3 regions of the Nonomuraea marmarensis genome follow, and region 1 is predicted to be linked to each of the others. Evidence: riboswitches for the same ligand, from Rfam matches in the RefSeq annotation. Region 1 holds a riboswitch; each other region holds the start of a gene.
What was found. A riboswitch is a leader RNA that binds a small molecule or an ion and turns the genes downstream of it on or off. The one in region 1 is predicted to bind cyclic di-AMP.
Positions count from the first base shown of each region.

Region 1 (9,932 bases):
TCAAAGAAGTGACCACGGCCATGTCCCGTTTCGTGGCGGGACTGCGTCCGTAGCCGATGCGTGCGCGACCGATCTCCCATGACGTCCTCGTCGAGGAGCTGGCCGAGCTGATCGCCGGGCGGCAGGGGTGGGTGCGGGTGGCCGTCGACGGGGCGCCGCCCGCCCGCCCGGAGCGGCTCGCGGACGCGCTCGTCGCGCCCCTCAGGCTGCGCGGCCGGCCCGTGCTGCGGGTGTCGGCCGGCGATTTCCTGCGGCCCGCGTCGCTGCGGCTGGAGCACGGCAGGACCGACCCGGACGCCTTGTACGAGGACTGGCTCGACACCAAGGCGCTCAGAAGGGAAGTGCTGGAGCCCCTGGACCCGGGCGGATCCGGACGGGTGTTGCCGGCGTTGTGGGACAGCCGGGTCGATCGGGCGTACCGGGTGCCGTACGAGGAGTTGCCCCCGGGCGGCGTGCTGATGGTCGACGGGACGTTGCTGCTGGGGCGGGGACTGGCGTTCGAGGTGAGCGTGCACGTGTGGTTGTCGCCGGGGGCGCTGGAGCGCGGGACCCCCGAAGACGAGCGGTGGCGGCTGCCCGCCTACGAGCGGTACGAGCGGGAGTCGCGGCCGCAGCAGACGGCCGACGTCGTGATCAGGGCCGATCATCCGGATCGCCCGGCGCTGCTGCTTGGGGAGTGACCGAGGCGGGTAACCGGCGCAGACTGGGACGATGATCCCCAGCAACTGGTACAACATCGTTCCTGATCTGCCCGCCCCGCCCCCTCCGCCGCTGCATCCCGGCACGCGGCAGCCCATAGGACCTGACGACCTGGCCCCGCTCTTTCCGATGGAGCTGATCGGTCAGGAGGTGAGCGGGGAGCGGTTCGTGCCGATACCGCAGGAGGTGCTCGACGTCTACCGGCTCTGGCGGCCGACGCCGCTGATCCGGGCGCGCAGGCTGGAGAAGTCGCTCGACACGCCGGCCAGGATCTACTACAAGTACGAGGGCGTCTCACCCGCCGGGTCCCACAAGCCGAACACGGCCGTGCCTCAGGCGTACTACAACGCCCGCGAAGGCGTGCGGCTGCTCACCACCGAGACGGGCGCAGGGCAGTGGGGGTCGGCCCTGGCGTTCGCCTGCTCCCAGTTCGGCGTGGAATGCCAGATCTGGATGGTACGCGCCTCCTACGACCAGAAGCCGTACCGGCGCTCGCTCATGCACGTGTACGGCGCCACCGTGCACGCCAGCCCGTCCCCCGTGACCGGCTCCGGCAGCAAGGTGCTGGCCGACGACCCCGACTCGCCCGGCAGCCTGGGCATCGCGATCAGCGAGGCCGTCGAGGTGGCCGCCGCGACGCCGGACGCCCGCTACGCGCTCGGCTCGGTGCTCAACCACGTGCTCATGCACCAGACCGTGATCGGCGAGGAGGCGCTCGACCAGCTCCCCGAGATGCCGGACCTGGTCATCGGCTGCACCGGAGGCGGCTCGAACTTCGCCGGCCTCACCTTCCCGTTCCTCCGCGAGAAGCTGGCGGGCAGGATCCAGACGGTGTTCCGGGCGGTCGAGCCGACCGCGTGCCCGTCGTTCACGCGCGGCGTCTACGCCTACGACTTCGGCGACACCGCGGGGCTCACGCCGCTGCTCAAGATGCACACGCTCGGGCACGGGTTCGTACCCGACCCGATCCACGCGGGCGGCCTGCGCTATCACGGCATGTCGCCGCTGCTGTCGCACATGTACGAGCTGGGCCTGTTCGAGGCGGTCACCCGCCCCCAGAACGAATGCTTCGAGGCCGGCGTGCGCTTCGCCAGGACGGAGGGCATCGTGCCCGCGCCCGAGCCCACGCACGCGCTGGCCGAGACCATCGCCGAGGCCCTGCGCTGCAAGGAGAGCGGCGAGGAGAAGGTCATCCTGACCGCGCTCTGCGGCCACGGCCACTTCGACCTGGCCGCCTACGACCGCTACCTGGCCGGGCAACTCGAGGACTACACGCTCCCGCAGGACCGCATCGACCAGGCTCTGACCGAACTGCCGGGGTGAACCGGGGTGGCCGCCTGAAAACCGGCGGCCACCCGTCAACGCGCCGTGGGACGCTTGCCGTGGTTCGCCTTCTTCTTCTTGCGTGCCTTGCCCTTGCGTGAGCGCCTGGCCATAAGCTCGCCTCCGGTGATCGGGTGAGCCCTCAACGTCTCTCGCCTGCCCCGACTCGCGCAACCCATCCGCTCGAACTAACATTCCCCAACAAATCCGTGTCATAATTTGGTGGAATCTGTTGGAAGGAGCGGGCGTGCTCGCACAGCAGCGTCAGCAGACGATCCTCGAACGCGTGCGCAGCAGCGGCGGCGTCCGCGTCGCCGACCTCGTACGCGAGCTCGGCGTCTCAGACATGACCATCCGCCGCGACCTCGAGGTGCTGGCCGAGCGAGGGCTGCTGGAGAAGGTGCACGGCGGCGCGACCGCACTCGGCCCCGGCTCGACCGAGGAGCCGGGATTCACCGCCAAGTCCGCCCGCCAGCAGCAGGAGAAAGAGGCCATCGCGCGGCACGCCGCCCGCCTCGTACGTCCTGGCACGGCCGTGGCGCTGTCCGCGGGGACCACCACGTGGGCGCTGGCCCACCACCTGATCGGCGTGCCCGAGCTGACCGTGATCACCAACTCGATCCCGGTCGCCGAGGTCTTCCACCGCAACCCACGCGTCGACCGCACCGTCGTGCTGACCGGCGGCGTGCGCACGCCGTCCGACGCCCTGGTCGGCCCGGTGGCCGTGGCCGCGATCCGCCGCCTGCACGTCGACACGCTCTTCCTCGGCGTGCACGGGATGAGCGTGCGCGCCGGGTTCACCACGCCCAACCTGCTCGAGTCCGAGACCGACAGGGAGCTGGTGACGGCCGCGCACCGGTTGGTCATCCCCGCCGACCACACCAAGTGGAACACGGTCGGCATCAGCACCATCGCCGAGCTGACCGAGGCCGACGTGGTCATCAGCGACGCCGGGCTGCCCGACGACGCACGCATTGAGCTGGCCGAACGGGCCGGAGAACTGATCATCGCGGAGGGCTCGCCTTGAAGCGCACCATCACCCACCTGGCCGACGGACGAGAGCTGATCTACTTCGACCGGCGGGACGACGCCGACAGGAGCGCGATCGACCGGCGGACGCTCGAACCCCGGCCGGTGGCCTCCGAGCTGCGTTACGATCCGCTGACCGAGGAGTGGATCGCGATGGCGGGGCACCGGCAGACGCGGACGTTCCAGCCGACGGGCTCGGCCAACGAGTGCCCGTTGTGCCCGTCGTCGGACACGCGTTCGACGGAGGTCCCGGCGTACGACTATGACGTGGTGGTGTTCGAGAACCGCTTCCCCTCTTTTTCCGGAAATTTCGGGACTTATCAGGACGTGGGCGGCTTGAGTGATGTACGGCCGGGAGTGGGGCGGTGTGAGGTGGTGTGCTTCACCTCTGAGCATTCCTCCTCCTTCTCCAAGCTCTCCGACGACCAGGTGGGCCTGGTCATGGAGGCGTGGGCCGACCGCACGGCCGAGTTGTCCGGGATCGAGGGCGTGGAGCAGGTGTTCTGCTTCGAGAACCGGGGAGAGGAGATCGGCATCACGCTCGCCCACCCGCACGGCCAGATCTACGCCTACCCGTACGTCACGCCCAAGACCAAGCTCCAACTCGGGGCCGCCAAGCGCTACTCGGGGAACCTCTTCGCCGACGTGCTGGCCGCCGAACGGGCCGCGGGGACGCGGGTGGTGGCCTCGAACGAGCTGTGGACGGCCTTCGTGCCCGCCGCCGCGCGCTGGCCGTTCGAGGTGCACGTGTACCCGCATCGGCAGGTGCCCGACCTCGCGGCGCTGTCGGAGGAGGAACGTGCTGCGTTCGCCCCGCTCTACACCTCCGTCCTGCGGGCGTTCGACGACCTGTTCGGCGTGGTGATGCCGTACATCTCGGCCTGGCACCAGGCGCCCGTGCGCCAGGACCGGGAGCTGGCGTACCTGCACCTGGAGCTGTTCAGCATCAGGCGCGCGCCCGGGAAGCTGAAATACCTGGCGGGCTCGGAGTCGGCGATGGGCGCCTTCGTCAACGACGTGCTGCCGGAGGAGGCCGCACGCATGCTTCGATCACAAGTAGATCACTAATGGATTTCTAGTTAAGGTCGCATTACTCGTGATCTACCACTAATATCCCCTTATGCACCGGCCGTAACAGCCGTTGCACGCCTAATCCCGGGCGAGTTGCCCGGGAGCCGGGGACCCATTGCACCTGGGGTGAGTCCACTTCGGTGGTAGGGAGCAGCTCCCATGCCCGAACCCGTCAGCTAACCCGGCCGGCAGAGGGAGAGGAAACATCTACGTGGCGGTTTCGTCCCCCGCGACTCTTGCCATCGGTCTCATCACCGCCACCGTCGTCGCCTTCCTTCCGGCGACCGCGGCGTCGGCCGCTCCCAAGCCGACGGAAGCCGAGCTCCGCGCCCAGCTCAAGCAGCTCAACAGCAAGGTCGACAAGCTCATCGAGAAGTACAACCTCAAGCGCGTGGAGCTGGCCAAGGCACAGGAGGCGGCCAAGTCGGCCAAGGACCGCCTGGCCACCGCCGAGCAGACGCTGGCGACGGCCGAGCAGCGCGTCGGCGAGATCGCCAGGATGCGCTACCAGAACGCCGACCCCTCGATGCCCGGCATCCTGCTGCCCGAGAACGGCAGCGGCGCGGCCTTGCTGGAGCAGCTGACGGCCGAGCAGCAGGCCGTCGTGCAGGGCGTGGCCAAGGCCCGCGACGACAAGCAGAAGGCCTCCGACGAGGCCGCCGCGCTCGCGTCCCAGATCCGTACGGACACGGACGATGTGGCCGGGCAGCGCGACGATGCCCAGGACGTCATCAAGGACATCCAGAAGAAGCTCCAGGACCTGGTGCCGTTCGGGCCCGGCCGCAACGGCAACGGCAGCTGGGCCCCCGAACTGCCCTCCGGCTCGGACAACATCACGCCCCGCACGCAGCTGATGCGGGCGGAGGTGCGGAAGAACTTCGCGCTGCCGTACGAGGTGGGCTGCTTCCGCGCGGGCTCCAGCGGCGAACACCCGCTCGGGCGGGCCTGCGACTTCATGATGAGCACCGGTGGCTCGATGCCCAGCGCCGCCCACAACGCCCTCGGCGACCGGATCGCGGAGTGGGCCATCAAGAACAAGGACAAGCTCGGCGTCAAGTACGTGATCTGGAAGCAGCGCATCAACCAGGGCTCGGGCTGGAGCGCGATGTCGGACCGGGGCAGCATCACCGAGAACCACTACGACCACGTGCACATCTCGATGTTCTGAGGCGATCAAGGGCCCGGGTGTAGATAGGTACACCCCTGTCAGGCACCTAGATCGATTCTCCCCGGCGATCCCCACGCCTAGCGTCGGAGGCACGACGCTCAGGGGAGGCTGAAGATCATGACTACCGCACCGCACACGACCGCCGCAGGACGCCTGCTCAACGTCGCCCTGTGGATCCTCCAGGTGGCAGTGGCGGGCTTCTTCGTGATGTCGGCCATGGGCAAGTTCGCGAACGCGGAGCCGTCCGCCTCGACGTTCGAGGCGATCGGGTTCGGAGACTGGTTCAGAAACCTGGTGGGCGTGCTGGAGGTGGCGGGGGCCGTGGCGTTGTTCGTGCCCCGGCTCGCGGGTCTGGCCGGGCTGGCGTTCGCCGGCCTGACGGTCTGCGCGACGCTGACCGAGCTGTTCGTATCAGGTGGCGGCGTGGTGTTGCCACTGGTCCTGCTGGCGCTCTCCGCCGTGATCGCCTGGGGCCGCAGGGCGAGCACGGCCCGGCTGTGGGCACTCGTCGGGGGCAACTGACACGGACATGCTGGAGTGGTGGAGCTCTTCAAGGACGATCCGATGTCCCGCCCTCTCACCTATCCCGGCCGGATCCCGTCGACCTCCGGCATCCTGGTCGACGACGCGTACGTGCCGCTGAGCGCCGAGGAGAGCGTCCCGCCCGGCGAGTGGCGGGCCGAGGACGAGCCGCTGGCGGCGCTGCTGGCCCGCCTCGACTGCCCGCCGTTGCGGGCGCGCCACCTGGTCGTCGCCGTGGGCTCCAACGCCGCGCCCAGCCAGGTACGCAGGAAGTTCCTCGACCATGGGGTACGCCCGATCGTCCCCATGACGCTCGCCGACGTGCCGGGCATAGCCCCAGGCGTCTCCGCCCACGTGAGCAGATGGGGCTACGTACCGGCCGCGCCGATCGAGACCCCCGGCGAGACCTCCAGGCTGTTCGTGCTCTGGCTCGACGAACTCCAGCTCGCGGCCCTGGACCTCACCGAGCCCAACTACCACCGCCGCACGATCGCCGTCGACGGCACCCGGGCGTTCGTCTACACGGGAAAGCACGGCTGCCTGACAGACCCCGAGGGCCGCCCTCGCCGCCTGCGACCCCAGAGAGCCCTGATCCAGGACCTCCTGGACGAATCCCCCCGGCTACGCCACCTGTGCGGGAACACCCCGGACGACTTCGTGGACAACGTCAGGGACGAGACCGTACGCGAGGCGGTCTACCGCCTCTTCCAGGCCGACCTCCGGACTGAGGCGCCTGCCGGGCCGGATAAGGTCGGACCTCGTGATTGACACCCGCGTTCCCCCACCTCTCACCGGCGACGAGCTGACCGTCCTGACCAATTGGCTCGAATGGCACCGCGGCACCCTCGCCGTCAAATGCGCCGGCCTGTCGGACGACCAGCTGCGCCTGCGCTCCGTGCCGCCCTCGACCCTGTCCCTGCTCGGCCTGGTCAGGCACCTGGCACACGTCGAACGCGCCTGGTTCCGCCGGGTGCTGAACGGCGAGGACCTCCCCAAGCTCTGGGACAAGGACCGCGACAACGACGCCGACTTCAACGAGGTCGACACCGCCTCCGTCGAGGAGGCCTTCGCCACCTGGCAGGCCGAGATCGAGTGTGCCCGCGCCATCTCGGCCGCCAAACCCCTGGACGCCGTCGGCGACCGCAACGGGCAGGACTGCACGCACCGCTGGATCCTCGTCCACATGATCGAGGAGTACGCCAGGCACAACGGCCACGCGGACCTGCTACGCGAGCGTATCGACGGCGTCACGGGCGAATAACGGCCCTGAGCCAGCACCCCAGCCGCCGATACCGCTCCAGCGCCGCCTCCATAGGCAGCGTCGCAGCAGCCCGTGCTCGGCCGGCACGCCCGGATATTCGCGTCACAAGCGATCGTCGGTCAACGCTTTGACCACGGAGCCGGCCCACGGGGCGCACGTAACGGCGGCTCGCCACGCGCCGGTCAGCGGCCGTTCTCCTGGAGGTCCTCAGGCACGTGCGGCGGGTGGCGGCCTGCTCGGCCCTGCCGTAAAAGATGGGGATCTTGATCTAGGCGTCGGCGCGGAAGAGCGCCCAGACGGCCTTGCCGCCACGAGCCAGGGGGTCCCAGCCCCAGCACTGGCTGTAGGTTTCGACGATGTAAAGGCCGCGCCCGTTCTCGGAGATGAAATCGGGCTCCTTGGGCCGCGGCACCTCGTCGCTAGGGTCGGCCACCGCGAGCAGCACGTGCGGCGCGACCCGCATCAGCAGCAGCTCGATCTCCCGCCGCCCCGGCGTGTACATCGCGTACCTGACGGCGTTCGTGACCAGCTCCGACACCACCAGCGCGGCGTCGTCACTCAGCTCGTGCAACCCCCACCGCCGCAGCGTCGAGCGGGTCACGTCCCTGGCCGTCTTCACGGAGTCGGCTTGAAAGGGTAAAGGGCACGAGGTCGCGTACGGCTTCCCGCCTGTGAGAAGGTGGTCGAAGCCCACTTCCCGGGTGATCTGCAGGCAATCGGCAGTGGCCAGAGGATCCTCCACCATGCCGCCGATACCTCCCCGTTCAGCCTTGGTTAGTGCATGTATGGCCGAATATGCACTAAGCCATCATGGGTCACGATCGCTGCAGCTGCAAGACCCAAATGCACGTGCAGTTGCATTGTGCAACAGCAAGCGGCGTTTTGGGGCATAGGTATCCGAATCGGACACGAGGTTGAGACCTTGTCATACCCGGCAATGTGGTGTCACTGTGTGTGCGGACCTTGATAGGAGGCAAAGTGACGCAGAACCAGCCGGGTTCCGGGCCGACGGCGCTGCGCATCCTCCTGGGCTCCCAACTGCGCAAGCTCAGGGAAGCGAAGAACGTCACTCGTGAGGAGGCGGGCCACCTCATCCGGGGCTCGGAATCCAAGATCAGCCGCATGGAGCTGGGCCGAGTGGGGTTCAAAGAACGCGACGTGGCGGACCTGCTGACCCTGTACGGGGTCGTGGATCATCAGGCCCGCTCCGCCGTACTCGAGCTGGTCGCCACCGCCAACGAGCCTGGCTGGTGGCACCGGTTCAACGATGTCCTGCCCACGTGGTTCCAGGCGTACGTCGGCCTTGAAGAGGCCGCCGCCAGGATCAGGACCTACGAAGTCCAGTTCGTGCCAGGACTGTTGCAGACCAAGGAGTACGCAAGGGCTGTGGTGACCGCCGGATCGGCGGGCATCGGAGCGGAGGAGATCGCCAGGAGGGTGGATCTCCGGCTGGAGCGCCAGCGGATGTTCGATCGGCCGGACGGGCCGATCTTCTGGGCGGTGATCGACGAGGCCGCCCTGCGGCGGCCGATAGGCGGCGCCGAGGTGATGCGGGCCCAGATCGAACACCTCATCGATCTGATGCGCCAGCCGAGCATCACGATCCAGATCATGCCGTTCAGCTTCGGCGGGCACAGCGCGGAGGGCGGGGCGTTCAGCATCCTGCGCTTCCCCGACGCCGACCTGCCCGACGTGGTGTACGTCGAGCAGCTCGCCAGTGCCCTCTACCTGGACAAGCGTGAGGACGTGGACCGATACACCGAGGTGATCGAGCGGCTCTGCGCCGTGAGCACCACCCCGGACGAGACCATCGAGCTGTTGCGGTCGATAGCGGAGGAGTTCTGACGACTGGTCGCGGATGATCGCAGGCGAAGTTCTGGCGGTGGCGGCGTCGTTGTTGGGTACACATCTGCCCTAGACTGGCCATCGGCGTTGGATCCCGCCGTAGCGGAGCATGCCCAACACCGCTCATGTGGGCGCGGCGCGTGAGCCGTACCGATGGACGCGCCTGCGATCACTCGTAGCTTGATCAAGGAGACCATTCCCGTGAAGACCGCTGTCGAGGAGCTCAGCCCGACCCGGGTCAAGCTCACTGTCGAGGTGCCGTTCGACGAGCTGCGCCCGAGCATGGATGCGGCGTACAAGAAGGTCGCGCAGCAGGTGCGCGTCCCCGGGTTCCGGCCTGGCAAGGTTCCGGCCCGCATCATCGAGCAGCGCTTCGGCCGGGCGGTAGTGCTGGAGGAGACCCTCAACGACGCGGTGCCCAAGCTGTACGGCCAGGCCGTCGACGAGGTCGACGTGTTCCCGGTCAGCCAGCCCGACATCGAGGTCACGAAGATCGACGACGGTGAGCAGATCGAGTTCACCGCCGAGGTCGACATCCGGCCCAACTTCGACGTCCCCGACTACGCGGGCGCCGAGATCACCGTCGACTCCGCCGAGGTCTCCGACGAGGACGTGGACGCCCAGCTCGACGGGCTGCGCCAGCGCTTCGCGACGCTGACCGGCGTCGAGCGGCCCGCGGCCAGCGGCGACTTCGTCGTCATGGACCTGCGCGCCGAGATCGACGGCAGGAACATCGAGGAGCAGCAGGCCAGCGAGGTCTCCTACGAGGTCGGCGCCGGCTCCGTGCTGCAGGGCCTCGACGCCGCGCTCGAGGGCATGTCCGCGGGCGAGGAGAAGAGCTTCAAGACCGAGCTGGTCGGCGGCGAGAACGCCGGCGAAGAGGCCGACGTGATCATCAACGTCAAGTCGGTCAAGGAGAAGGTTCTGCCCGAGCTGGACGACGAGTTCGCCCAGCTCGCCAGCGAGTTCGACACGCTCGACGAGCTCAAGACCAGCATCCGCGAGCAGTCCCGC
Region 1 covers NZ_JBICRM010000010.1:6,955-16,886, reverse strand. Annotated here, with positions in the region: gene ACFLIM_RS18235 (alpha/beta hydrolase) at 1-53, shown strand, start outside; gene ACFLIM_RS18230 (uridine kinase) at 57-680, shown strand; gene ACFLIM_RS18225 (TrpB-like pyridoxal phosphate-dependent enzyme) at 712-2,022, shown strand; gene ACFLIM_RS18220 (50S ribosomal protein bL37) at 2,058-2,135, opposite strand; gene ACFLIM_RS18215 (DeoR/GlpR family DNA-binding transcription regulator) at 2,270-3,049, shown strand; gene galT (galactose-1-phosphate uridylyltransferase) at 3,046-4,119, shown strand; cyclic di-AMP (ydaO/yuaA leader) riboswitch at 4,188-4,327, shown strand; gene ACFLIM_RS18205 (coiled-coil domain-containing protein) at 4,334-5,290, shown strand; gene ACFLIM_RS18200 (DoxX family protein) at 5,408-5,812, shown strand; gene ACFLIM_RS18195 (hypothetical protein) at 5,855-6,580, shown strand; gene ACFLIM_RS18190 (DinB family protein) at 6,573-7,073, shown strand; gene ACFLIM_RS18185 (ATP-binding protein) at 7,342-7,818, opposite strand; gene ACFLIM_RS18180 (helix-turn-helix domain-containing protein) at 8,052-8,918, shown strand; gene tig (trigger factor) at 9,120-9,932, shown strand, end outside.

Region 2 (9,932 bases), on a different contig from region 1:
CCGCGGCGCAGATCATCCAGCTCTCGCCCAACGCGAAGGAGATCGCGCAGGCCAACCGGGCGTTCCTGGGCCGTGCCGTACGCGCGGTCGCCGAGAGCGGGATCCGCCAGTTCCTTGACATAGGCACCGGCCTGCCGACCCAGGAGAACGTCCACCAGGTGGCGCAGCGCGTCTCTCCCGGTTCCCGGGTGGTCTACGTCGACAACGATCCGATCGTGCTGGTGCATGCCCGCGCTCTGCTGGCGGAGACCGCGGACACCATCGTGGTGGAGGGCGACATGCGCGACCCCAAAGCCATCCTCGGCCACCCGGAGATCACGCGACAGCTCGACTTCCAGCAGCCTCTGGCCGTGATCCTGGTCGCCGTGTTGCACTTCATCCCCGACGACGATCTGGCCCAGGGCATCGTCCGTGCCATTCGCGAAAGCCTGCCCTCCGGCAGCCATCTGATCCTCTCCCACGTGACCGCGGGCGAGCTCGACAGGGACGTGGTGGGCGAGGGCCGCGAGGTCTACCGCAGGACCAGCGCGGGAAACGTGACCCCGCGCACGCGCGAGCAGGTGGCCGGCTTCTTCGAGGGCCTGGAGATGCTGGAGCCGGGCCTGGTGTCGACGACCGACTGGCGCGCCGAAGGCACTCTTGATCCGTCGCTGGCCGGCCCGGGCGGAGCCGACATCCTCTGCGGCATCGGCCGCGTTCCCTGAGCCTGAATGCCCGAGCCGGGTTCCCCCAACAGCACCAGACGCTGGGTGGGAACAGCAGTGGTGACGATCCGGTGCAAATCGTCGAGGGCCCCGTCCAGCCACAGCGGGGACTCATCAGTGCCTTGGCGGATGACCGACCAGTGATCGCTGAACGGCGGGCCGAGGGTGTGCCACGTCACCCGCAACGGGAAAGGGTCGAGCAGCCTGCGCTGCCGCTCCTCGCGCGTCCACTGCTCGGCGACGGCATCGGCCGGCATTTCCAGGCGCCGCGCATTGGACTCCGGGAAGAGGGGCGAACGGTGTTACGCGATGCGGTACGTACGCTGATGGTATGTGATCATGCTTAAGGAGTCTCGTCGGCGTCGGATGCGGGATCCTGTCAAGATCGCCATATGCTGCGATTAGTCATGACACTTCTGACGGTGGTGCTGCTTCTCAGCGGCGGCCGTCTCCTAATCGGGCCGCTCACGTTTGAAGACCACGCCGCGCAAGCCGTCTGGACCTGGCGGACCAGCGGTGCGGCGGAGATCTGGCGCAAGGGTTTCGTCCCGGTCGGGGACCTGAGCGCGATGCCGCCGGAGGTGCACAAGCGGATCCAGCATGATGAGGAGTACGGCTGGGTTGTGGCCGGCTCACTCCCCACTTCGCCGGCCGAGGCGCAGGTCCGCTGGGACGACGGGTCCACGATGCGGGTCCCTGTGATCGGGCCGCGAGATGCGCTGCTGGCTCTGTCCCCCTGGCCTGAGGAGTACACCTTTCCCGACGACGAGTCGTACAAGCTGACCGGCGCCACCTTCACGACGATGCGGCTGAAGACCGTACGCGGCATGGCAACCGTGCCCGCGTGGCGGCTGTACTTCTCGAACCTGCCTGGCCCGATCGACCGCGTCGCGGTCGACCGGGACGCGGTCGGCACCGTCGAGGACGCCGTCGGCGACCATGTTTCAGGCGAGCAGGTTACGGACTTCGAGGTACTCGACGAACGCACGCTGCTGGTGAGCTATGACTACGGCTCCTGCAGCAGAGAGCCGCTCGACGTCAGCCTACGAGTCAGCGAGAAGCCGGATGTGGTGGTCCTGGGGCTCTACGTCCCCGATCAGGGCGGCGGCCTGTGCGCGGGCGTTGGCCGATTCGGCCGGGACGTCATCAGGCTGGACGAGCCGCTGGGTGATCGCGTGGTGTTGGACGCATTAAGCAGGCTCCCCGTCCTATGCCATCGTGCGCCTGACGCGTGCCGTTCCAGGAGCGAGTGACGTCGGCAACGCCCGGGGTTCCGAGCCTCTGAACTGAGCGCGGAACCCCCGGCACCCGAGCCACCCGAGCACGGGACCCCGAGACGTAAGCCCTCTCACCCGAACACGGGAGACTCAACACCGCCCCTGCCCTGTACTCCGACCGTTCTCCGCCAACTCCCGCACAACCTGAATGAGCTCAGCCGGATCGAACGGTTTCGTCAGATACGCATCGACTCCGATGCCCCGCCCCCGCCTCTTGTCATCGTCCTGCGCCCTGGCCGTGATCAGCACCACCTTGATGTGGCTGGTCGCCTCCTCAGTGCGCAACCTCTCCGCCGTTGCCCATCCATCCAGACACGGCATCATCACGTCCAGCGTGATGACATCCGGCATGACGTCGAGCACACGTTCGAGACAATCCTGCCCATCGGTGGCGGTTGCGACCTCGAACCCCTCCAGGTTCAGGTTGACCGCAATGAGCTGCCGGATGACCTCGTCATCGTCCACGACCAGTACTTTCCCAAGAACCTCGCCCACGGGCGCAAAGTTAACCTGTAGCGAGGCGGTCACGGGCGGTTTTCACAGGATGCGTTCGAGGAGCGTTATCCGGTGCCGAGTGGTGTCAGGATGCTGATAGCCTTATCACTCGTTGAGCCCCCTTAGCTCAGGGGATAGAGCACCGGCCTCCGGAGCCGGGTGCGTAGGTTCGAATCCTACAGGGGGCACTCGATCTTGAGCAGCGGTTTCGGCCGCTGACCAGGGCAAACAGCGTACGAACGGGCGGGCCTCCAGTCTCACGGAGTCCCGCCCGTTCTCGTTGACGCTCGCTAGCTGTGGGCCAGTTGTGGGCCACGATAGAGCTTCTGACCAAGCCTCGAACAGCGCGGCGACCTCATGTCACGCCCCTGCTTCTTCAGACGCGATTGAGATCGGCGGGTCAGCAGATCCTCCGTATCACCCAGGTGCTGATCAATTCGTCGGCGGCCACGATCATTGTGAGATCGCCTGTGGTGCGCTCGATGGTGATGAACTCGTGGAAGTCGGCATGGACCCCGCCCCCCAGTCGTGGAAGGCCGCGGCCGAGGCCCTTGAGCCGGTAGCGCCTGCTCGCCTGGCGGTCGCGCCGGAAGGCCTCGCGCTTCAGAGCGGCCTGCAACTGCTCGGGAACGTCGCCGTGCTGATGGGCCCAGCCACTCAACGCGGCGCGTTTGGCCTCCAAGAAGGAACACTCCCTCTAACTGACAGCTGTAGCGCCTCGATCGTCGGCGCGTTCGGGAGAACGGGAGCGGTCCGCCCCTGCTGCTCTTGATTTCCTCACGTTGGAGGTTTGTACAGATATAGGAATTAAAAGTCCTATATGACCGTCGCCCGCATCGCCTTAAGATGGCCTGACAGTAGCTCCACCGATGTTCCGGGCGAGCATTGCACGGTATTTATGGAAGCCCGAAAACCATTTCCGGGCAACGATAACCAATTGACAGAGATGCTGCACGCCGTCCGGGTGGCAGCCGCCCCGGGTGAAGCCACCGAGGAACAGATCGCCGCCGCCTACCACCCGTGGTCCAGCAGTTCAGGTGACTGGAGCGCCAGCCTTTCCGATGATCTGTCGGAAATCGCCGTCCAGGTAGGTGTGCCCGCACCGACCACGCGGCGGGAACTGCTCCAGCTCTTGGTGACGGCCGGCCAGGTGATCGCTGAGACGACCTCCGATGAGGTGACCCGCTATCGCCGCTCCACGAAGCCACCGCGTGCCGAGGAGGTGCTGCGCCTGCCGACCGGGCAAGTGGCCATGATCCGGCGTCAGGACGCGTTTCACCGCTACACCTCCTTCGCCGCCGACCTGGCCGCCGTGGCGGTGTGGAGCCCGGGCTGCACCGTCTCGGCGACGTTAGGAGAACTCTCCAGGCAGCTACTGGCCGCAGAAGAGGAGATATGCGAGGCTTGGCGGCGTTCTGAAGAGTATCGGCATGCGGCTTGACCTGCCCGGATGATTTATCGGCTCCCACACGTCATCATCTGTTCATGCGTAGCGTTTTGTCGTTCACGGTTCTTCGACCAGAGGTCACTGAATCCTTGCGGCACTGAACTGCTGGTCCCGGGCTTCGACTCCAATATCACGTGGCGACGATCTAGATACACCGCCCAGATCCTAAGCAGCCAGACGCGTCACTTCGGATGGCCCGGCAGGCTTCGGGGTGGGGGCACCGCCGGATTCAGGGTGAGCTGGCCCGGCTGGGTCACAAGATTGCGTACTCGACGGTGTGGGAGATCGTGAAGAGGGCAGGGACCGATCCCCTCGCTCCTGCGTCATGCGACTCTGATATCTATCTGTGGGGAGTGCTTTGGATCCATCCAGCGCAGCACCTGCAGCAGTTCGTCGACCGGCAGACTGACGCAGCCCGTGGTGGGCGCGCCGCTACTGATGTGAAGGAAGATCGCGCTACCCAGGTAGGGGGTACGGTTTTTGGTGTTATAGGCGATCACGGCGCCGTAGTCGTAAGCCGGGGGAGTCACCATGTTCTCGGGAGCGACCCCCGGATCGGCGTGGCGGGCGTCCACCCACTCGTTGTAGAGGGGACTGGTGGAGTCGTCATTCCACTTGTCGTAGGAGAACGCCTGCCGGTATGGGAACTTCACACCGGGGTCGGGCTTGATCCCGAACATGAAGTCGAACCCGTACGTGCCGGACGGGGTGCGCCCGTCGCCTTCCCGCTTCTGGCTCGGCGGGGCGATGCCGCTCTTGCCGACGTTCGCTGTCCACGGCCCATACGTCTTCACCCAGCGGCTGCCCTCTGCGGTGTAGGCCACCAGTGTGGCAGTGGTCTTCTGGTATGAGTCGGCCGTCACGGTGATGAGCTGCCGTCCCGGCGACGGGGGTGGCAGAGCGGCCGCAGACGCGGACACGGCACGGGCACCGAAGAACCCGCTGAAAATCATGACGAGTGCAAGCAGAGCGGCACTCACGCGGACGGAAGCCATTCTCGGGTCCGCAGGCGCTCTCTGATTGGTGCTGTTCATGCAGGTCAGGCTAGCCAGGCGAGAGGTGTGCTCGGGCGGCGTCCCCGCGCTCTCCGGCAGCGGTCGCGGCGCAGACGTCATCGTCCGTTCTGGGAGAAGTGCTGGTAGTCCTTCTCGCCAGACCAGGATCCGCCCCAGCCCCAGCCGATCTTCTTGAACGCGCGAACGACGTCGTCAGCGGGGTTGATGACTCCTGGCCGGTTCAGAGGCCGCTGAACATAGCCCTTCGCGTTCGTGGGATCGATGGTGCCGCCTGGATAGGGGTGGATGTAGGGATTCTCTCGGGGATTGACGTCGATCGCCAGGCCGTAGGCGTGTTGCGACCAAGTGCCGGTGGTCTTGACGTGCCGGCAGTTGAAGGCCGAGGTGTTGTCCGCCGTCATGGAGGCGTCGTCGCTGCCCTTGTAGACGTCCACCGGCTGCATCTGCCGAATGGGGAAGCGATGACCGTACAGCATCTTGAAGACCGAGACGACCTGGTTGGTCACTGATTCGTTGACCACCAGCTTGCCTGTGTGGGGCCTGCCATCGAAACCCCAGTAGGTCATGCTGATCATTCTGAGATCGTCGGGTTGCACCGGGCATCCACGGCGCCAGGAATAGCGCAGCTGGTCCGGGGACACTGGTGTCACTATGGCGGTGAATTTCTGTGATGTGCCCGAGGGAGAGGGCGCCGGAGGGGACGCCGCAGCCGTCACCATAGCGACGCCGGTCACGCTGAGCAGAACGAGTGCCGCCGCAGCTGGCGTGCGGTGCGGGATGAATGCCATCTCCCCAGGTTAGGCACTCTTCAGCTGCCTGTTCTAATCGATCAGATATGACCGGCCATCGATCCTCTTACGGACATAACGGCAGACTCAGGCCACGCCTGTGGCCGCGATCCGTGTGCCGTCGTAGAACTCGAACCCTGGCCTGCTACGTCCGGCTCGGCGGCGAGTTGGGCCGCCGCGCCCCCTTCCCTGAGGACTATGGCGCTGGCCCGGGCGGCCACCGGAGAAAGGGCCTCAGCGCCTTCATCGACACCGTGGAAGGCGAACGAGCCTCGGTGAGCTGATCGACGAGTACCGACACGCCGCCCGACTCGAGTGCCACAAGCCCATGGATCTACGTGGTCGGCTGCGTCGGTCTCGACGCCGTCACGGTCTCGATGACGCTGGCAGCGAGAAGGTCGATGGTCGTGGGGTGCCGTGGCGCCATGCGTACCTTGCGGGGTTTCCGGTCTCCACGATCCGGCCTGCTGACATGACGAGCATCTGGTCGGCGTGGTCGGCGACCAAGGTCACGTCGTGGGTGATGAGCAGGATTGAGATGTCGAGCTCATGGCGCAGGGTGTCGAGCAGATCCAGGGCCGTAGCGGCGGTGGAGGCTCGCTCCAGCCGTTCAGGGTTCGCTGGGAGCGATCGGATTATCTCCGGCCGAGGGCGCGGAGCTGGTCCTGGTGCAGGGAGGAGACGTTCTGGTCCACCGGGTCGTCGGTGTACTGGTGGATGATCCACTTCTTCCAGGGCGACGGCGGGGTGACCGTGCCCTTGGCCTCGTTGTAGTTGGCCACCCACAGTGGGTACTCGCCCAATCCCTGGCCGTACTTCTCGGCGAAATTGGAATTGGCATAGAAGAGTGGTGTGACGCCGGTCTTGGACTTCACCCGTTGCAGCCATGTCTTGGCCCAGGCGTTCACTCGCGCCGGGGACTGACCGTCGGTCGTTTCCAGGTCGAGGACCAGCAGGTCCCCTGCCTTGGCGGGCTGCTTGTTCACCACGGAGAGGAAGAAGTCGGCCTCTGCGACGGGGTCGTTGGAGGGGCGCCCGAAGTGGTACGCACCGCGCACCATGGGAAGTTTGCCGATCTCCGCCCAGTGACGCGCGAACGAACTGTCGATGATGTCGGTGCCTTCGGTCGCCTTGACGATGCCGAACTGGGCGCCGCTCCCGGCCCAGTCGTAGCTGGATTCGTAGTGGGACATGTCTCGCCCCTCGATGAAGCCATCCGCCTGTGCGGGACCGGCGAGACCGGCGCCCGCCAGGGCGGCGGCCAGGGCCAGCGATACGGTCGCCGCGACCTTGCGCAGGGGGCGGGTCTCGCCGACGAAGGAGGTGTTGATCTTTGGAACACGGAGGGTACGGTGCTTGGCCATCGTGAAGGGGTTCTCCTTGCTTCCATACCGCTTACCGGGTTAGCTGACGGGTTCGGGCGTGGAAGCTGCCCTACGGCACGGCGTGCCGATTCACCCCAATTGGGACGTGGGTCCCCGGTTCCGCGTGTGGCGGATTCAGCGGTCACAGGGCGGTTCTGTGATGGTCTTGCGATGGTCTGGTAACGAGCTGACGAGTCGGACGTATACCTACAAACACCCCATAAGGGTAAATACCTGACAAGCAGGCTACAAGTGGATAGATTTCCAGTCAAGAACGGTCGCCCTACGGCTGGAAGCAGCCGCATCCGCAGCTCGAGGGATACAACTCTCCGGTTGGGAGGGCGTTCCAGCAGGCCGTGGCCGAACTGGTGCGCATCCGCACCGTCCTCGTCGTCGCACACCGTCCGGATCCTCGTAAGAGGTAAACATCGGTGAACGGTCACGTTCAGTGGCGGGGTCCGGCCACGATCTGAAGAACGGGCCAGTACCCCCGGGTCCTTCCGGGGGGGCGCTCGACCGGATCGAACAGGCGCTGAGCATCAGCGCGATGGACTGCACTCTTGCCTGGGAAATACCGTAGGGGGGTATAGTGTTGTAGTAGGTGAGAGGCTCGATGGGAGGCTGGCATGGTCGGATATAGCGGTAGCAAGCAGGATCACGCGGTGCGGCTGCGCCGGGTCGAGGGGCAGGTGCGTGGTCTGCAGCGGATGGTCGAAGACGACAAATACTGCATCGACATCCTGACTCAGGTGTCGGCGGCCACCAGCGCGCTGCGGTCGTTCGCTCTCTCGTTGCTGGAGGAGCATCTGGCTCACTGTGTCGCTGAGGCCACGTTGAAGGGTGGTCCCGAGGCTGACGTGAAGGTCAGGGAAGCCTCTGATGCCATTGCCCGGCTTGTCCGTTCCTGACCAGGGTTGAAGGAGAGATCGATATGAGTACCGCCACCTACATCGTCAAGGGCATGACCTGCGGCCATTGCGTCAGTTCGGTCAAGGAAGAGGTCGGCGAGGTGGCTGGCGTCACGAGCGTGGAGGTCGACCTGGCCAGCGGGCTGCTGAGGGTGGACGGCGACGGTTCCGTTGACGCGGCGAAGATCGTTGCCGCGGTCGAGGAGGCCGGATACGAAGTGGCGAATCAGTCATGAACACCGCAGCCAAGCTCGGTTCCTACATCCTGGGGCTGGTCGTCGTCTTCGGCGGCGCCCTGGGTGCGGGCAAGGTGGTCGGGCCGGTCGGAGCGGCTCCGGCCGACGAGCACGCCGCCATGGCGGCGCCCGCGGCGGAGCATGCGGCGATGGCGGCGCCATCCTCTGAGGAGTCCGGTGAACACAGTGAGCACGCCGCCCAGCAGGTGAGGAGCGATACACCTGGGGGGCTCCAGGTGTCCGAGAACGGTTACACCCTCACCTCGCTGACCGGGGCGATCAAGCCGGGTGAGCCCACCGATTTCCGCTTCACCGTGACGGGTCCGGACGGCAAGCCGGTCACCGATTACCAGGTCGAGCACGACAAGAAGCTGCATTTCATCGTCGTCTCCCGTGATCTGAGCAGTTTCCAGCACGTGCATCCGGAGATGACGCCTGAGGGCGTCTGGTCGGTCGAGCTGACGTTGCCGGAGGCGGGGACGTACCGGGCCTTCGCCGACTTCGCGCCCACCGGCGGCGAGGCGCTGACGCTGGGCACGGACCTGTCTGTGGCGGGCGAGTATGAGCCCAAGGCGTTGCCGCTGGCCGGCCGTACCGCGACGGTCGACGGATACACCGTCACCCTCGACGGCGACCTGACACCGGGGCAGGCGAGTAAGCTCACCCTGAAGGTGAGCAAGGACGGCGAGCCGGTCACCGACCTGCAGCCCTACCTGGGTGCTTACGGGCACCTGGTGGTCCTGCGCGCCAGGGACCTGGCCTACCTGCACGTCCACCCGGACGGCGCGCCGGGCGACGGCAAGACCCAGGCCGGGCCCGAGATCGTCTTCTACGCCGAGGTGCCCAGCGGCGGCGACTACCGCCTGTTCCTGGACTTCCAGCACGGGGACAAGGTCCGTACGGCCGACTTCACCCTCGGCGCGGATAAGACGGCGGCGCCCGTTACGACCACGACTCCCACGGCCACGCCCCTTACGACCACGACCACGACTCCGACGGCCACGCCCAGCGGGCATGGCGACGATCACGGCCACTGAGCGAGAGAAAGGAGAACGGTGATGTCTTCTGTCATCGATGACCGGCAGAACGCGGTCGAGCTCTCGATCGGCGGCATGACCTGCGCCTCGTGCGCCAACCGCATCGAGCGCAAGCTCAACAAGATGGACGGCGTGACCGCGACGGTCAACTACGCCACGGAGAAGGCGAAGGTCACCTTCGGCGAAGGCGTCGCACCTGAGCAGCTCATCGCCGAAGTGGAAAAGGCCGGCTACACCGCGGCGCTGCCCGCTCCGCCCAAGGCTGAGGCAGGCGAGGAAGAGCCGGGGGACGAACTTCAGCCGCTGCGCAACCGCCTGATCACTTCCGTGGTGTTGTCCGTGCCGGTGGTCGCGATGGCGATGATCCCGGCGTTGCAGTTCACGAACTGGCAGTGGTTGTCGCTGACGCTGGCCGCGCCGGTGGTGGCATACGCGGGCTGGCCGTTCCACAAGGCCGCCTGGACCAATCTGCGGCACGGCGCCGCGACCATGGACACGCTGATCTCGATCGGCACCCTTGCCGCGCTCGGCTGGTCGTTGTGGGCGCTGTTCTTCGGTACGGCGGGCACGCCGGGCATGACGCATCCGTTCGCGTTCACCATCGAGCGCAGCGACGGGTCCGGCAACATCTATCTGGAGACCGCGGCGGCGGTGACGGCG
Region 2 covers NZ_JBICRM010000050.1:626-10,557, reverse strand. Annotated here, with positions in the region: gene ACFLIM_RS45770 (SAM-dependent methyltransferase) at 1-704, shown strand, start outside; gene ACFLIM_RS45765 (hypothetical protein) at 1,112-1,957, shown strand; gene ACFLIM_RS45760 (response regulator transcription factor) at 2,072-2,476, opposite strand; tRNA gene ACFLIM_RS45755 (tRNA-Arg) at 2,593-2,664, shown strand; gene ACFLIM_RS45750 (hypothetical protein) at 2,877-3,158, opposite strand; gene ACFLIM_RS45745 (DUF6042 family protein) at 3,297-3,917, shown strand; gene ACFLIM_RS45740 (L,D-transpeptidase family protein) at 4,247-4,957, opposite strand; gene ACFLIM_RS45735 (M15 family metallopeptidase) at 5,035-5,727, opposite strand; gene ACFLIM_RS45730 (glycoside hydrolase family 25 protein) at 6,363-7,091, opposite strand; cyclic di-AMP (ydaO/yuaA leader) riboswitch at 7,105-7,242, opposite strand; gene ACFLIM_RS45725 (metal-sensitive transcriptional regulator) at 7,718-7,999, shown strand; gene ACFLIM_RS45720 (heavy-metal-associated domain-containing protein) at 8,023-8,235, shown strand; gene ACFLIM_RS45715 (hypothetical protein) at 8,232-9,272, shown strand; partial or broken gene ACFLIM_RS45710 (heavy metal translocating P-type ATPase) at 9,294-9,932, shown strand, end outside.
Region 2: it holds a riboswitch for cyclic di-AMP, as region 1 does, so the genes downstream of both, ACFLIM_RS45730 (glycoside hydrolase family 25 protein) here and ACFLIM_RS18205 (coiled-coil domain-containing protein) in region 1, are expected to answer to the same signal.

Region 3 (9,932 bases), on a different contig from region 1:
TCACCGACGTCCTAGTCCTGGAGCCACTCGGCCAGGACCTCTGCCGTGTGCTCGCCGAGACGAGGCGGCGGGAGCCGTACGGAGCCAGGTGTCCTGGACAGTTTCACGGTGACGCCGGGCAGGGGCACGGAGCCGAGCGAGGGGTGCTCGACCTCGGCGATCACCCCGCGGTGCCGCAGCTGCGGATGGTGTACGGCCGGCGACGGCCGGCTCGGCACCATCGGATGGGCCGCCTGCCCGCTGCCCCGGTGACGCGGCCTGCCGGTCACGCCGGCGTCCGCCGACTCCGGTAGACCTCCGGCATGATGCGCGGCCTTGGCGAGCTCGCGAACCGCCGCGGCGCGTGCGCTACTCCTCAGGTCGCGAGGCCGAGGCCATGAAGATCGGCAACGCCAGGAACATGCGACCTGCCTGGGCTCGTTCCTTCTGCTCGCTCACCCACGCCGCTTCCTGCTCAGGGGTGACGGCTCCGGCCGCACGGGCGCCCTCCGCGATGCCGGTGAGCATGGGCAGCATGGCCGCGTCGGTGAAGACGCTCATGTGCGCCTCCACCGCGACGTCCTCGAACCCGGTGTCGAGCAGCAGGTTGCGGTAACGGCGGGCCGCCCGCGGATTGGCGGTCAGGTCGGCGCGGGCGTGCACGATGGTCCGGGTGAGCGCCGGGTCGTCGGAGTCGATGACGAAGGTGTCCCAGTCCTGCCCGATGAGCACGACGCGACCGCCCGGAGCGAGCACCCGCTTGGCCTCCTCCAGCGCCTTGGCCGCGTCGGCGAGCTCGTGGAAGACCTTCTCGGCTCGATACCCGGCGACCTCGCCGTCCTCGAGCGGCAGGCCGAAGGCGTCGCCGATCCGGAAGTCGGCCTGCGGCCACCGACGGCGGGCCACCGCGATCATCTCCTCGCTGACGTCCACGCCGATCGCCCGCGCCCCGCGCTCCCCCAGCTCGTGTACCGCACGTCCCGCGCCGCAGCCCACGTCCACCACGGCCGCGCCGTCCGGGAGGCCGAGCAGCTCGGACGAGCGCGCCCGCAACGCGACCGCCCCCGGCAACGCGTCGACGACGTCGAGCAGCTGAATGAATGATTCCATGTGTTCCGTCGTTTTGGACATGCGAGCCAGCATGCGACTTAATGTCGGCATGAAGTCAAATGCGACCATGAGCATCGGCGACATCGCGGAGCGGTTCGGGCTGGCCACGCATGTCCTGAGGCACTGGGAGGCCATGGGCCTGCTCTGCCCGGCCCGGATCGGCGGGGAACGCCGCCGATACGGGCCCGACGACCTCTACCGGGTGGCCGTGATCCTGCGCGCCAAGGAAGCCGGATTCAGCCTCGACGACATCCGCGAGATGATGACCACCTCGGACGCGGCGGAACGGCGTGGTGTCCTGCTGCGCCGTCGGGCGGAGCTCGCCCGGCGCATCGCCGAGGCGCAGGCGTCGCTCGAGCTCATCGACTGCGCACTGGACTGCGACCACGAGGACTTCACCAGCTGTTCCCATTTCCAGTCCATGGTGGCCGAGCGGATCTCCGTATCCTCCCCGCCACACGTGCGAGTGTGAGCCGGGCCGCCACCGCGAGGGGGCCACGCCCCTCGCACCGGCAGGCATCAGCTATTAGGCAGGATAGTAGGAAGCGCCACTTGCCACGCAGGAGATCAGCCTGGGCCTTCGGCCAGAGCAAGGCAACGGCGGCATGGACTTCGGGCCGGTACAGAAGGCGCCCCTGCTCAGCCACATCGAATCGCCGGCCACGAAGTTGCTGATCGGTCCCGGAGCGGACGGTGCCGGAAGCCCGTCTCGGTTCGCAAGGTGCTTCAGGCGCTGCAGCGCCACCGGGTTCTCGCCTACACGACTGTGATGTCGCACTCGCAAAACTTGCGGTTTGTCTACTTGTCAGGCTTTTGGTTAATACGTTATCTTCTGCGAAATACATCCGGTTTGTCCGGTCGCTACTTTGAGCATCGCATGACATCGCAGGCGCGCCTGTGACCGCTGAGTCCGCCTGCGGGCGGAACCGGGGACCCGTTCGTACTACTTGGGGTGAATTGGCACGGATAGTGCCATAGGGCAGCTTCCACGCCCGAACCCGTCAGCTAACCCGGTAAGCGGTATGGAAGCAAGGAGAACTCCCTACCGATGGCCGACCACCGTCCTACCCCAGCCCCGAAGATCAACATCGCCCGAATGGCCACTCCCGGAATCGTGCGTAAGCTCGCGGCGACCGCCTTGCTGACCATGATCACCGCCGTGGCTGGTGCGTCCGTCGCCAGTTCCGCGCATGCCCATGAGTTCGCCTACGGCCAGGACGTCTCCAACTACGAGCCGGCGCACGACTGGGCTGCCAGTGGCGCGGAGTTCGGCATCGTCAAGGCGACCGAGGGCACCGACTTCACCGACCGCGCCTTCGCCCGCCACTGGGCCGAGATGGCCGGGCAGAACATGGTGCGCGGCGCCTACCACTACGGTCGCCCGGCCAACGACCCCGTCGCCGAGGCCGACTTCTTCCTGTCCGTGGTGAACAAGCAGCCGGCCAAGCCCGGTGACCTCCTGGCCCTGGACCTGGAGACCACCGACGGCAAACCCGCGGCCTACGTCAACGCTTGGGCCAAGACGTGGCTGGAGCGGGTGAAGGCCAAGACCGGCGTCACCCCGTTGTTCTACTCCGGCTGGAACTTCGCCAGCAAATACGGTCAAGGCCTCGGCCAGTATCCGCTGTGGGTCGCCCACTACAGCAAGGCCAAAGGTACGGTCACGCCACCCCCGCCGTGGAAGACGTGGACCATCCACCAGTACACCGACAGCCCGGTGGACCAGAACGTCTCCTCCGTGAGCCTGGACCAACTCCGCGCCCTGGGCCGTAAGTAGCCAGAGTGTCTGGACGCGCGGCCCGCCCCTTGGGTGCCCCGCGCCGACCGATCAGTGTCCGCGGGCTGCGCAAGCGCTTCGGCGAACTGGAGGTGCTCAAGGGCGTCGGCCTGGACGTCGAGCGGGGCGAGGTGGTCGTACGGCACGCGCCGCGCGAGCAGCTAATTCGTACAAGAGTGTTCAGGTTTTGGCCATAAGGGGCTACAGTAAGTCGAACATCAGTGTTTACTTACGGAGGCCTCGTGACTGACTCAGCCACGCAAGCGGTGCCGGACTCGCGGCGGTGGATCGCTCTCGTGCTGCTCTGCGTCGCCCAGTTCATGCTGATCCTGGACGTTACGGTGATCAACGTGGCGCTGCCGAGCATCGGCTCCGGCCTGGACCTCGACCGCGCCTGGCTCACCTGGGCCGTCACCGCCTACACGCTGTGCTTCGGCGGGCTCATGTTGCTCGGCGGCCGCCTGGGGGACGCCTACGGCACGCGCCGGATCCTGCTGGCCGGCCTGACCCTGTTCACCCTCGCCTCGCTGGTCACGGGCCTGGCCACCAGCGGGCCCGTACTGATCGGCGGACGGCTCGCCCAGGGCGTGGGCGCGGCGCTGCTGTCCCCGTCCGCGCTGGCCACCATCACCCGCACCTTCCACGGCGCCGAACGCGGCAAAGCGCTCGGCGCATGGGCGGCGCTCGGCGGAGCCGGATTCGCGGCGGGCGCGCTGCTCGGCGGGCTGCTGACCGCATGGCCCGGCTGGCGCTGGGTGTTCTTCATCAACGTCCCGGTCGGGCTGGCCGTGCTGGTTCTGCTGCCCCGCATGGTCGCCGCGCACCGTCCCGCGCGCCGGCGGCGCATCGACCTGCCCGGCGCCGTCCTGGCCACCGGGTCGACCGCGGCCCTCGTCTACGGCCTGGTCAACGTGGGCGACTCCGGATGGGGGTCGGCCACGACCCTGCTCGCGCTCGGTGGCGCCCTGGCGGGATACGTTCTGTTCGCGGTGGTCGAGCGAGCCACCGCCGAACCGTTGATGGACGTGCGGATCCTGGCCCGCCGGCCGGTCGCCACCGGCGCGTTCCTGATGCTCGCCGCCACCGCGCTGCTGCTGGCCATGGTCTTCCTCGGCTCGCTCTACCTGCAGCGGGTGCAGGGCATGCCCGCGCTGGTCACCGGGCTCCTGTTCGTGCCGGTGGCGCTCGCGACCGGGGCTGTCGGGCACCTGGCCGGGCACGTCATCCATCGGCACGGCGCGCGGGGGGCCGCCGTCAGCGGACTACTGCTGGCCGCCGCCGGCGCGACCGTCCTCGCCCTGGTGGACGGCACCGCCGGGGTCATCACCGGCCTGGCGATCGGCGCGGGCGGCATCGTCCTGACGTTCGTCGCCGCCACCACCACCGCGCTCGGATACGTCTCTCAACACGAGGCGGGACTGGCTTCCGGCGTGGTCAACACCTTCCACGAGGTCGGTGGGTCAGTCGGCGTCGCGGTCGTATCCGCGATCGCAGCTCGCGGCATCGAGGCCGGCACGGCCAGCGGTTTCCCTGCCGCGTACGCGGTGGCGGCGGGCGCGGCGGTCGTCGCCGCACTCATCGCGGTCGCGCTCGTCCCGAAGGGCAAGGCGCACCTGCCCGAAGGCGTCCATCTCCACTGACTTTCTGCAGGGACAACCGATGACAAGGTCCGCGACCAGCGCCATCGCGCCCGGCAACGACCCGTTCCCGCCGGAGGGCTCCCCTGTGTTGCCGGCCGAGCGCGGCCCATCATGACTCCCCGGCGGCGCGGGACTCGACGCCCCTCTCCGCGATCAAATAGGTGATCTCTGGGCGCGTGAGCAGTTCTCGCATGCGATCGATGCTCACGGTGATCGCGGCCCCCTGATTCTGGTGCTCGGCGAGCTCACGCATCAACCCATGAACGATCGCTGCGGAGGGGTTACAGGCGACGGTGAAGTCGATGTAGACGTTGTCGCCGTCTCCGGGGCCGCTCTGGCCGAGCACATGCCGCCGGCTGGGTCGATAGGAGATCTCACCGTCGCAATGGTCGGTGACGACGCGCTTGCGTGGGCATTGAGACTCCGCGAAGGTGCGACCGGAACGGTTTGGGTCAACCGGTCGTCTCGCCTCGTCTTCGAGTAGCCAAGTGGGCCAGGCGACGGCCGAGTGTCTGAGCCGGCTGCTCGATGAACCGGTAGCTCAGGGCAGCGCAGGAGAGTACCGCCGCCATCAGCACGATGGACCACGTCAGCCGCTCGGGGAATGGGATCAGGGCGGCATCCGGGATCAACCGTCGCATGGCCTGTATCGCGAGGGGATGGAGCAGATAGATGGAGTAGCTGATCAGCCCGAGCCGTACGAGGAAGCGCGGCAGAGCGGCGGACCGCAGAAGACGGCCGATCACGAAGGTCAGCCACGCCGCCGCGACGGCAGTGGACCAACTCCACTTGAACGCCAGTGCCTGCTGGTCGGACATGCCCCAGCCGGGGCCGAACCAGACCGCGGCGGCGATGGACGCGATGGGCACCAGTCCGATCAGCCAGCCCGCTCCTGCCCGGCTGAGCTGCCCGTGGTCCAGTCGATAGAACGCGGTACCGGCGAGCATGGTGGACACGATGGCCAAGCTCTGCCAGGCCCCGATCCGGCTGTTTACCCCCAGCAGCACCACGACCAGGACCGCCACGGCAGTCGCACCGCATAGTCGTAGGCGATGACCACCGCCGAGGATCGCGGCGACTCCCGCCATCAGCACAACGGTGGCAATCAGCACGACGACGTCACCGCCGAGACCGCGGGACAAGGCGCCGGCCGGAAGCACGCCACCGACGAGCACGCCCGCTGCCGCGAAGGCGAGCGCGCCGGTGGTGCTCGCACGGTGCAGCCCGAACACGAACATCGCCGTCACCAGCAGGTAGAACACCATCTCGTAGGACAACGTCCAGAACACGTTGACGACACTGACCACCTGAAGGACATCTTGCAGCATCGTCAGGTGAGCCACTGTGGACACGGCCGGGTGGTCGCTCAACTGGCCGGGCAGGGCCGAGTACACCGGAAGGAGACCGAACACGGTCCCGGCGATCGCCGCGACGATCCACAGGGGGTAAAGCCGGAACAGCCGGTTGATCCAGAACCCGGCGATGCTACCGCGCCGTTCGAGCGAGACCGGCACCACGTACCCGCTGACGAGGAAGAACATCATGACGCCGTATTGGCCGAAGTCGAACCATGGGCTGATGATCGCGCGAACCTCGGGAAAGAGGGGATCCAGCAAGTGTTCGAAGACCACAGCGATCACGGCCACACCCCGTAGGGCGTCCAGCCATGTCTGCCGGCGGGTCGGCGGAAGCACCTGCGCTCGGGCCACGGCTTGCAGCCCGCCACCGCCCTCCCGCGCGGCCAGGTTGATAGACATTCGGGTCACACTATGAGGTCAACCTGAGCGGATGCTCAGAGCGAACCCAAGATGAGGTGCATAGCGGCCGACTTCCTGGGGGCGCACGGCCAAGCCCGGATGTCAGGCCAGTTTGTCAGGAGGAGACTCTCGGCGCGACACCGGTCACGAATGCGCGGCGGTGGTGAATCGGACATTTTCAGCGAACCTGCAGGCCCGTGACCGCGCGGCCGATGATCAACCGCTGGATCTCCGACGTCCCCTCGAAGATCGTGTAAATCTTGGCGTCACGGTGGAAGCGTTCCACGGGATGCTCCCTCGTGTATCCCGCCCCGCCCAGGATCTGGATCGCCTGCTCCGTCACCCACACCGCCGTCTCTCCCGCCACCAGCTTCGACATCGAGCCCTCCGCCTGCTCGAACCGTTTGCCGTTGCGGGCCATCCAGGCGGCCCGCCAGGTCAGCAGGCGGGCGATGTCCACGCGGGTGGCCATCTCGGCCAGGAGGAAGGCGATCGCCTGGTTCTCGCCGATCTTGCGGCCGAACTGCTCCCGCTCCCGGGCGTAGTCCCTGGCGTACTCGAAGCCCGCCCTGGCGATGCCGACGGCCATCGCGGCGACCGACGGGCGGGTGGTCTCGAACGTCCGCATCGCCGCCTGCTCCCCGGCCCGCTCCCCATTGCGTACGCGGGCCAGCCGGGCCTCCAGCTTCTCCTTGCCCCCGAGCAGGCACGACCCCGGCACGCGGACGTCGTCCAGGATCACCTCGGCCGTGTGGGAGGCGCGGATCCCGTGCTTGCGGAACTTCTGGCCCATGGACAGGCCGGGGGTGCCCGGGGGGATGACGAAGGACGCCTGGCCCCTGGTGCCGAGGGACGGCTCGACCGTGGCCACGACCACGTGGACGTTGGCGATGCCGCCGTTCGTGGCCCAGGTCTTGACGCCGTTCAGGACCCAGTCGCCCTTGTCGTAGACGGCGCGGGTGCGGATGGCGCCGATGTCGGAGCCGGCGTCCGGCTCGGAGGCGCAGAAGGCGCCCAGCTTGACGTCGTCCTCCGAGCCGAACATCTGCGGCAGCCACTCCCCCATCTGCTCAGGGGTGCCGTTCGAGGACAGGGCGGCGGCGGCCAGGCCGGTTCCGACGATGGACAGGCCGATGCCCGCGTCGCCCCAGAAGATCTCCTCGAACGCCACCGGCAGCGCCAGCCCGCTCTCCTCGAACCACTGGGTGGCGAAGAAGTCGAGCGAGTACAGGCCGATCTTGGCGGCTTCCTGGATGACGGGCCAGGGCGTCTCCTCCCGCTCGTCCCATTCGGCGCCGGCCGGGCGGATCACGTCGCGGGCGAACGCGTGCACCCAGTCGCGTACCTCGACCACGTCGTCACTGAGCTCCGGACAGAACCCGCTCATGCGCTGCACTCCTCCATGGGTTACCACTGGTAACACCTTACCGGCCAGTAGGTCCGCCGGGGAAGCGGGTTACCGAGGTGACCTCGCCGAGGCCAGTACGACCAGGGCCGCCACGCCCATGCCGATCGCGAGGCCGTACATGAGCGGGGTGAACCCGCCGAACGCGGCGGCCACCTGCGGGCCGACGCTGCCGCCGACGGCGAGCGCGAAGGAGAACAGCGCCAGCGCGGTCCCCCGCGCCTGCCCTGCCCTGGTGGAGATGGACTCGTTCATGCTGGGCAGGCCGCCGGTGATGGCGGCGACGTACACGGCGAGCAGCAGCACCAGTACGGCGGCGCCGGTGAGGCCGACGGCCGCCAGCGCGAGGGCCCCGCCCGCCAGGAACGCCGCGGACCTGATCGTCGGCGAGATCCTGGCCAGCCAGGGCATGCCGAGCGGCACCAGCACGATCGACGGCAACCCGGCCGCCCGCAGCGCGAGCAACTCGGTCGGGGAGGTCACGCCGTAGATCTGCAACCCGGTGTAGACCGCCACGAATCCGACCATCAGCATGATCGTCGCCACATAACGGAGCACGAGTACGCGGTCGAACAGCAGACCGGGCACCGCCCGATAGACGGACAACAACGATCCGGTGCGCTCGCGCGGCAGGTCGGGCAGCATGACGGCGCGCAGCCCCAGCGCGGCCAGCGCGAACCCCGCCGCCGAGCCCAGGAACATGCCGCGCCAGCCGATCGCGTCCACCGTGACCTGGGCAATGACCTGCAACAACACGGCGGACGCGAGGAACGATCCGGTCACCGCGGCGATCGCGGCCACGCGGCGGCGCGGCTCGAACCGCTCGGCCACGTACGCCAGGCCCGCGGGCGGGAACATCGCCACCGCGACCCCCTGCACCGCCCGCAACCCGAACGCCACCTCGGGCGACGGGCTCAGCGCCACCAGCGCCGTGGTGATCGCGGCCAGCGGCAATCCGATCATCAGCAACCTGCGGCGGCCATAACGGTCGGACAGGGGACCGAACACCAGGAAGCCGACGCCGTACCCGATGCCGAACGCGGTCACCAGCCAGGTCAATCCGCCGGCCGAGGATCCCCAGCCGGTGGCCATGTCGTGCAGGAGCGGGATCACGACGTACAGCTGGCCGCTGACCAGCACTCCGGTGAGCGTGAAGATCGCGAGCGTGCGGCCGAACGGGGCGTGGACGGATTCACCGGCCGCTTGGTCCGGCGCCGACGGTTTGCAAGGAGAGGTTATTGCCATGAGCCGGGACGGTAGCCAACCAACTAGTTGGATGTCAACCGTTCGGTTGGTTTGCAACCAACCGGTTGGTAGAGGCTATGATGGCCCCCATGGCACCCAAGGTCTCGACCGCCGCCACCCGGGCCGCCCTGCTGGAGGCCGCGCGGGAGGAGTTCGCCGCGTACGGCGTGGCAGGCGCCCGCGTGGATCGCATCGCCGAGCGCGCCGGCGTCAACAAGGAACGCATCTACGGCCATTTCGGCAGCAAGGAGAAGCTGTTCGACGCGGTCATCACGGAGGCGCTCGACGACCTGACCGCCCAGATCGCGCTACCCGGCGCCGATCCGGTGGACTACGTGGCGAAGCTGACCGACTACTACCACTCGCATCCCGAGCTGGTGCGGCTGCTGATGTGGGAGGCGCTCAACTACCGCGGCCAGGACCTGCTGCCGGGCCAGGAGTCGCGCGTGGAGCGTTGTGCCCGCAAGTCGGCCTCGCTGGCGGCGGGCCTGGGGGAAACGCCCTCGGCGAATACGGCGCGGCTGCTGTTCATGCTGACGGGGCTGGCGCTGTACCCGTCGATGATGCCGCAGCTGGGGCGCATCATTCTGGGGGAGAACGTCGAGGACCACGAGGCCATCCGCGACCAGATCGCCACCTTCGTCGCGGCCAGCCTCAAGTAACAGCCGTTACGCGGCGATGGTGATCATCGGGGGCCGTTCGCCGATCCCGATGTCCCTCACCGTCACGTCATGCCCGTCCAACCCCCTCCGGAACTGCGACAGCCGTACCGAAGGCTCATGGCAGGACTGGATTTTGCCCTGGCGTTGCAGCCGCGACCAGGCCGCCAGCATGATCTGCGACGCCATCCTCCCGAGCGCCTCTGTCGACTGCGGCCGGTGCTCGCGCGTCCCCAGATCCACCTGCGCGAACGCGTCCAGCCCGGCCAGTTCGAGCAGGTCGATCAGCAACCCGAGCTCGACCCCGTACCCGGTCAGGAACGGCACCCGCTCCAGGGCCGACCGGCGGCCGGCGTACTC
Region 3 covers NZ_JBICRM010000014.1:128,082-138,013, reverse strand. Annotated here, with positions in the region: gene ACFLIM_RS23840 (CoA transferase) at 12-269, opposite strand; gene ACFLIM_RS23835 (methyltransferase domain-containing protein) at 349-1,089, opposite strand; gene ACFLIM_RS23830 (MerR family transcriptional regulator) at 1,157-1,561, shown strand; cyclic di-AMP (ydaO/yuaA leader) riboswitch at 1,982-2,124, shown strand; gene ACFLIM_RS23825 (glycoside hydrolase family 25 protein) at 2,186-2,866, shown strand; gene ACFLIM_RS23820 (MFS transporter) at 3,109-4,506, shown strand; gene ACFLIM_RS23815 (hypothetical protein) at 4,616-4,852, opposite strand; gene ACFLIM_RS23810 (acyltransferase family protein) at 4,959-6,263, opposite strand; gene ACFLIM_RS23805 (acyl-CoA dehydrogenase family protein) at 6,442-7,650, opposite strand; gene ACFLIM_RS23800 (MFS transporter) at 7,720-8,913, opposite strand; gene ACFLIM_RS23795 (TetR/AcrR family transcriptional regulator) at 9,003-9,575, shown strand; gene ACFLIM_RS23790 (glucosyl-3-phosphoglycerate synthase) at 9,582-9,932, opposite strand, start outside.
Region 3: it holds a riboswitch for cyclic di-AMP, as region 1 does, so the genes downstream of both, ACFLIM_RS23825 (glycoside hydrolase family 25 protein) here and ACFLIM_RS18205 (coiled-coil domain-containing protein) in region 1, are expected to answer to the same signal.